Regions from separate parts of the Anaerosoma tenue genome, predicted to be linked through region 1. Evidence: riboswitches for the same ligand, from Rfam matches in the RefSeq annotation. Region 1 holds a riboswitch; the other holds the start of a gene.
What was found. A riboswitch is a leader RNA that binds a small molecule or an ion and turns the genes downstream of it on or off. The one in region 1 is predicted to bind cyclic di-GMP.

Region 1 (3,571 bases):
GTCCTCGGCGGCCAGGGGATCGAGCGCGACCACGATCCGCGGGTCGACCGCCTCCACCATGAGGCGCGTCCGCTCGAGCCGGGTGGCCTCCGGCAGGTCCGCTGACCGCGTACAGAAAGCGAACCGCTCCGATGCCACTCCGAGCGCGTCAAGCGCCTTACCTGCTGCTTCTCCATCAGCGCCCGCGAGAGCACGGCCCGCGTCGAGGTCACCGGGCCCGGGCTCACCCTTGACGAGCAGCACGTCTGCGAGTTCGTCGCCCTGCCCTCTCACAGAGCCGTTGTCGCCTGCAACGGCCTCGGCAGCAGCTATCTCCGCCTGCGCCTTCGCCCGGAAGAGAGCATCGAGCCGCTTCGCCTCGCCGGTGATGTCCGCGGGATCCTTCACGACTGCTGCATGAACCAGGTCCCGGTCGCGGCGAGTCCGGCCTGCAGTTCCACCGCTGCGCTCCAGCCGAAGGCATCCGCCGCTTTTGCGGGAGAGAGGACGCTTTCTTCGACGTCCCCCTCGCGGGCATCCGCCCGCTCGATCGCCCCGGGGTACCGCATGGCCACCCGCAGCCCCTCGGCCAGCATGTTCACGGACGTCGCCGTCCCCGTGGAGATGTTGTACGCGGGGCCGCTCACGCCGGGATGGGCGAGTACCCCCTCGTGGGTCGCAGCCAGGACACACGCGTTGACCACGTCGGCCACGTAGATGAAGTCCCTGGTCTGGCTGCCCGAGCCGAATATCACCGGCGTCTCACCGCGCGCCATACGAGAGGCGAACTCCGCCACCACGCCTCCCTCACCCTCGGCTCGCTGACGGGGTCCGTAGACGTTCGCGAACCGCAGAGAAGCGAAGTCCACGCCCGCCGGTCGCAGCACCTCCGCGATGACGCCCTCAGCCTCCAGCTTGGATGCGCCGTACGGCACAGCAGGCGCAGTGGGCGACGTCTCGGTGAGCGGCAGCTCCTGCGGTTCTCCGTACACGGCGGCAGAGGACGCCGACAGGACCCGCCTTGCACCCGCAGCGACCGCGGCCTCAGCCACAGCGCGCGTCCCATCTACGTTCACCGCCCGGTCGAACGCCGGATCCGCCAGCGAAGCGGCAACGCTCACCTGTGCGGCGAGGTGGACCACCACGTCCGGATGCGCATCGCTGATGGCTTGTGCCGCCTCCGGAGACAGCACGTCCAGGCATCGGAAGGCGGCTGCCGGGTGCACGTTGTCCATCGACCCTGTTGAGAGGTCGTCGATGATCGTCACCTCGGCCCCGCCACCCAGCAGCGCGTGGACCAGATTACCGCCGATGAATCCGGCGCCTCCCGTTACGACCACCCTCATGCTGCCTCCCTATGGCGCATCTCCGGAGACGCGCCGCACTTCGACGAGTTCCGCCTGTACCGCTATGCGATACCGTGCGCTGTACGGCGGATGACAGGCCGTGAGCGTCAATGAGGGGTGCTCCGTTGGCGCTACGACCTCGATCTGGTCCGGACGCACTATCACCGTACCGGTCACAGAATAGCGATAGCGCCGGTACGGTGAGTACAGGTCGATGGTATCACCCTGCACGAGCTCATCCACGCGTGCGAACGGCGCGCCGTAGGTCGTGCGGTGTCCCGATATGCCGCAGGTGCCCTCCGGCCCCGGGAGATCGGTCCAGTCGATCCATCCGGGACCTTTTCGCAGGTCAGCGGTACTCACGCCGTTCACCACGAGGGTATCCAACCCGATCGCCGGGATCACGATCCTCCCGAACACCGCACCCGCATCGAGCGACCGCCAGTGCGCCTCGTCCTCCTCATGCCACCCAGAGAAGTCCAGGGCGGGGCCATCGGGCGCCTCGAGGACCTTGTCGGGCGCCTCGGCCCGGTAGGGAGCCACCGCAGCCGCCTCGTCGCGCAGGACCTCCTGGGCATGGGAGCCGACGAGGGTCGTGAGCCCGTAGTACGACCCAAGGCCTAGGGCGACGCCGAGCAGGAGGTTCCCTGTTGCGCGTATCCAGCGATCCCGTAGGCGCACGTTCTGCAGACCTCCGCTCGAGCGGTGTGACGTTCCTCACAAGAATCCTGTGACGAACGACACAATATGCTATAAAGACCAGCCGTACCGCTGCCGATATGAGAAGTGTACGGCAGGATTGAAAAGCGAACATCGGATCGCTCCCGAAAAGGCACGGTCGGCCGAAAGGTCGGCTTCGCAAAATCACGGGTCTACCGGAAGCCTCGCTTCCCACGACAGCCGGATTGCCGAAGGTACGAGCCACGCGTTGTCGGCCCGACACCTCTGCGCCTTGAGGAGAAGTCGGGCCGATGTGCGCGAGGAACTCGAACAAGGGGCGATCCACCATGACCAGCATCACCACCCGGACGATGAGGTTCGCAGCGGCGACCACGCTCGTTGCCCTCGCACTCGTTCTCGTCGCAGGCTTCGCACCGGTCGATGACGCGGTCGCCGCAGCCAACATCGGCGGCGTCTTCCGCAACAGGCTCAGTGCCGAAACGCACACAGCGGCACTCGTCGCGGACTCGGTCGAGCCGCTCGCGAAGAGCGTTCGCACCGCCGCACGCACGGCCACGAAGATCGAGGCGCCCGCGCCAGCCGCCACAAGCGCGGCCCGCACCAGCAGCACCCGGACTTCGTCGGCATCCACCACGAGCTCAAGCGCCCGCAGCACCACCTCCGCTCCCGTTGACGAGACGGCAACCGCGCGGTCGATCCTGGCCCGCTACATCTCCAAGTACCCGATCCTCGCCGGCTCGACCGTCACCTTCGGCGACGCCAAGGGATACCAGGCGATCTGCTACTACCAGTCGGGCCGCATCGTGATCAGCCCCACGCACACCAGCAGCCTGGAGCGCATCATCGCCCACGAGGTGGGACACATCCTCGACTGGCGTGACAACGGTGTCATCGACTGGGGCGAGAACATCCCGGCGCTGTAAGACGCGGCACCCCCATAGGAGCGACACGAGACCCCGGACCTCCCTCCCCGGGGTCTCGTTGTATGCGCACAAAGAGGGGCGCACCCTCTCGAGTGCGCCCCTCGCCCCGGCAGTCGGACAGTGCCGGGCCCCTCACAACCGGTGTGCGCTACGACGTCTTGCGGGGTGCAAGCCTGAGCGCCAGACCGGCCGTGCCGGCTGCCAACGCTGCCGCAAGCAGCAGCCACGCCTCCGTACCGGTGAACGGCAGGAACGGTTCGCCTACCCGCACCACGACGCGCTCATCGTCGGAGTTGTTGGTGGGATCGGCATCCTGCGGATGATCGATCACAACGACGTTGTCGACGTTGGTCCGGCCATCCGGCATGTCCTCGTCGATCCGCACCGTGTAGGTCAGCGTCTGCTTACCGTCTTCGAGCGCAAGCGGACCGGCCATCGTCCAGGTGATCTTCCCACCCGACACGACGCCGCCGTTGGCATCGACAACGGTGACGTACCGCTCGTCGAAATCATCGACGATCGTGTAGTTCTCGGCAGCAAGTTCGCCATTGTTCCAGTAGGTCAAAGTGTATGTCACGAGAGCACCAGGAGCGGCACTGTCACGATCGGCCACCTTGGTGATTGCGAGGTCCAGTTCGGTGA
Region 2 (3,571 bases), on a different contig from region 1:
ATCGGACAGGTCAAGGCGCAGGAGCGAGGCGGCGAGCAGCGTCCACACACGGGGCACCACGGTGAGCCAGGAATACCCGCCTCCGCCAAGGGCGACGAGCCGACCGCCGCAGACCCGGTCGGCCAGCGTGCTCAGCCGGGTGAACAGCATCTCGTATCCGGGCACGGTCATGCCGAGCGAGGTGAGCGGGTCGCTCCAATGTGCGTCCGCGCCGTTCTGGGTGACGATCACGTCGGGCGCGAAGGAGCGCACCAGCGGATCCACCACCTTGTCGAAGGCGAGCCGATAACCGTCAGGTCCCGCGTACGGCGGCAGCGGCACGTTGATCGTCGTGCCGAGGCCATCACCTGCTCCGCGCTCTCGATAGGAGCCGGTGCCCGGGAACAGGTACCGGCCGTCCTCGTGGATCGAGGCCACAAGCACCCGCGGCTCGTTGCAGAACGCCTCCTGCACGCCGTCGGCATGGTGGGCGTCGATGTCGATGTAGGCGATACGGAGATCGGGCCGCTCGGATAGAGCGCGTACCATCGCGACGGCGGCGTCGTTGTAGATGCAGAAGCCGGCGGCACGGTCTCGGTGCGCATGGTGTAGCCCGCCCGCTGGCGCGAACGCCCGCACTGAGACACCGGAAAGCACGTGGTCCAATGCGGTACACGTGGCGGCTACCACGCGCGTGGCGGCCTCGTGCATCCCCGCGAACGCCGGGTCGTCCCCGGTGCCGATCCCGTGCCCGACCCGCGCATCCGGGTCGATGGAGGCCCTCTCGACGGCCTCGATGTACGTCTCATCATGCACAAGCGCCAGCGCCTCGCGGTCGATCGCCCGGGGTGGCAGGAGCGAGAACCGTCCCGGCCCAGGGTCGTCGCCGGTGGCGATGAGGCCGTACGCGGCGATCAGATCGAGTGTCAGGGTCACCCGCTCGGGACGGAGCGGGTGCCAGGGCGCGAGGTCGTATGCGCCAAGCAAGGTGTCGTACACGATGACCGGGCGCACGGAGCCTCCTGTCCAGCGGATGGCACGTATGGAAGGACTCGATCGAGGGACCAACGGTTACTTCATATGTCCCCAGATGTGCCGAGCGGCTGAGTGCGGCGTCTGATCGTCACGTGCTGCCGCTCATCAGTGTGAATGGGCATTAATGTGTTGCGTGTCACAACAAGGTTGCGAATCGGTACAAGAGCGTTCATAATTCACAATCGCCCGGTGGATATGGGGGAGTGCCGGGCCGATCCGAAGCGATGAACCGCCATCTGTGATTGGGCGCCTGGATGACGGGGAGCGAGTGGCGCAACCGGCTGATCGTGTTCGGCCGGTTTTTTCATTTCCCGCCCTAGGGGCGGACGGGGGATGCGGCCGGGCCGCCCATGTGGGCTTTTTCGACATGTCGGTGCCGAAGAAGAGGTGGCGATCCGTATGCGTCCTCGTATCATGCCCGTGCTGGTCCTCGCTCTGGTCACTGTCGCACTCGCTGCAGGTGTGGCCATTGCCGAGGAGACCGGTGACACCACGTACTCGAGCGGCTCGGAAGAGTGCTACGTCTGTCACGGCGTGGACGCCGTCAGCGGCGTGCGCGTCGTGGACTTCCGCGTCGGTGCCGTGGACTACACGAGGTGCTCGACCTGCCATGGTGCGATCAACACGAGCCAGCACTGGCACAACCCATCGTTCCTGTTCACGCGCTGCAGCGACTGCCATAGTGGCATGCTGCCGATCATCCGGGATCTGACGCAGCGCTTCACTTCCACGTACATCGATCCGGTCTACGGCACCTTCAAGACGTCCGTTTCCCTCAGCAGTACTCCGCAGACGCTCCATGCGGCGCACTCCGGCGAGGGTTGGGTCAACTCGCTGGTGTTCAAGGTGGGCAGCACCGCCGAATGCCAGAGTTGTCACGCGGCAGCAGCCTGCTCGGCATGCCACTCTGATGCCGTGCCACACGGGGACCACGCGGTCTCCGGCTATCCGGGCGTCAGCTACGTGCAGGCCACCGGGACCGGTACGGTCACCGAGCCCTCCACGTGCGTCAACCCGGCCTGTCACGATCTCGCCAAGGTGGCCGTGGTCGAGTTCATCCCGCAGTGCGCTACGTGCCACTTCACCTTCGAGGAGCATTACGGGGCCGAGCGGCACACCAGTTCCTGGGCGCCGATGTCCGGGTGCAGTGACGACGGGTGCCATGATTCCTCGGGAGACCTCATGACCATCCATGAGGAGCATCGCACCGTCGAGGAGGGCGAGTTCGGGTGTGTGGGTTGCCACGCCAACGCGCTCTATGCCGATGAGATCGCAGCCGGCCTTACCGGTTGCGACGACTGTCACGAGATCCACGGCGATGTGTCCGTGATCCATACGGCCATCGACAGCGCGGGTTGCGTGGATTGCCACGAGACGGGCGACACGCTCGCGCTGCACGTGGCTGCAGACGGCTCTGCCGACTGCGCACTGTGCCACAGGGCGCCCGCCGGACGGATCGACTGGTCCACAGCCACGATCGAGTGCGCGTCGTGCCACGGGGCGCTTCAGCCGGTCGAGACACAGCACTACCCGGTGGACGTTCACGCGTCAGTGCCCTTGAGCAATGGTTGTCCCAACTGCCACTCCATGGACCTCAAGACCGAGCACTTCAAGCCCACCGTCGCCGTTGGCTGCGTGGAGTGTCACGAGACGTATGTGGACTCGTTCACGGCGCCCTGGGACGGCACGTGCGATGCGTGTCACCCTGCGCGGCACCGTGATCGTCCGAGCCGCTGGTAGATGTGCCCGGCCGGGAGCCTGCCCGAGAGGGTAGGGGCTCGGCCGCGACGAGCAGGGGAGTCCGAGGTCCGGGGGGACCCATGGGATCTCGTTGAGGGGCTGAAGGGCCTGCTTGTGCAGGCCCTTCAGCATTCGTGTATACTCGCAGCCTCACAAGCGCAGAGCACGATCGGCGTAGACGGGGAACAGTAGAGGTCAATCCCAGCAATAGAGAGTCGGGGACGGTGGAAACCCGGCGCGGGACGCTTCGAAACCCACCCCAGAGCCACCCGGAAGAACGATCCGGTACCCGGTGCGGACGACCTCCGCAGGGGCTGGACCAAGTAGGACGGGTCGGCGGCATCCGTTACCTGCCGCATGAGTGTGATGGCATCGCCCGATCCGGGCATACGTGCCGTCTCCATGGATGCGGACGGCTGCGAGCCGATCCTCTGCATCTCTCACCTCGCTCCATGCGGCACAACGGGTCCCCGCCCAGGAAGGCAGGGTCTGAGCATGGAGTATCGAAGCGACCTGATGAAGAGCGGCCCCGCACGGGCGCCTCATCGCAGCCTCTTGAAGGCCGACGGCCTCACCGACGAGGAGATCGCGCGCCCGCTTGTTGCCGTGATCAACTCCGCCAATGAGATCATCCCCGGTCATGTGGGCATGGACCGGGTCGCCGACGCCGTGAAGGCCGGCGTGCGTATGGCCGGCGGCACTCCGCTCGAGATCTCCACCATCGGGGTGTGCGACGGCATCGCGATGGGTCACCAGGGCATGAGGTACTCCCTGGCGAGCCGCGAAGTCATCGCCGACTCGGTGGAGATCGCGGTCT

Region 2: another riboswitch for cyclic di-GMP. It lies ahead of MSB02_RS08200 (cytochrome c3 family protein); the one in region 1 lies ahead of MSB02_RS10170 (hypothetical protein).

The regions. Positions count from the first base shown of each region.
Region 1 covers NZ_JALNTY010000004.1:117,572-121,142, reverse strand. Annotated here, with positions in the region: gene MSB02_RS10185 (uracil-DNA glycosylase family protein) at 1-387, opposite strand, end outside; gene MSB02_RS10180 (NAD-dependent epimerase/dehydratase family protein) at 384-1,325, opposite strand; gene MSB02_RS10175 (sortase) at 1,335-2,006, opposite strand; cyclic di-GMP riboswitch class I at 2,147-2,238, shown strand; gene MSB02_RS10170 (hypothetical protein) at 2,333-2,929, shown strand; gene MSB02_RS10165 (SpaA isopeptide-forming pilin-related protein) at 3,078-3,571, opposite strand, start outside.
Region 2 covers NZ_JALNTY010000003.1:116,850-120,420, reverse strand. Annotated here, with positions in the region: gene MSB02_RS08205 (acetoin utilization protein AcuC) at 1-993, opposite strand, end outside; cyclic di-GMP riboswitch class II at 1,223-1,306, shown strand; gene MSB02_RS08200 (cytochrome c3 family protein) at 1,414-2,754, shown strand; gene ilvD (dihydroxy-acid dehydratase) at 3,250-3,571, shown strand, end outside.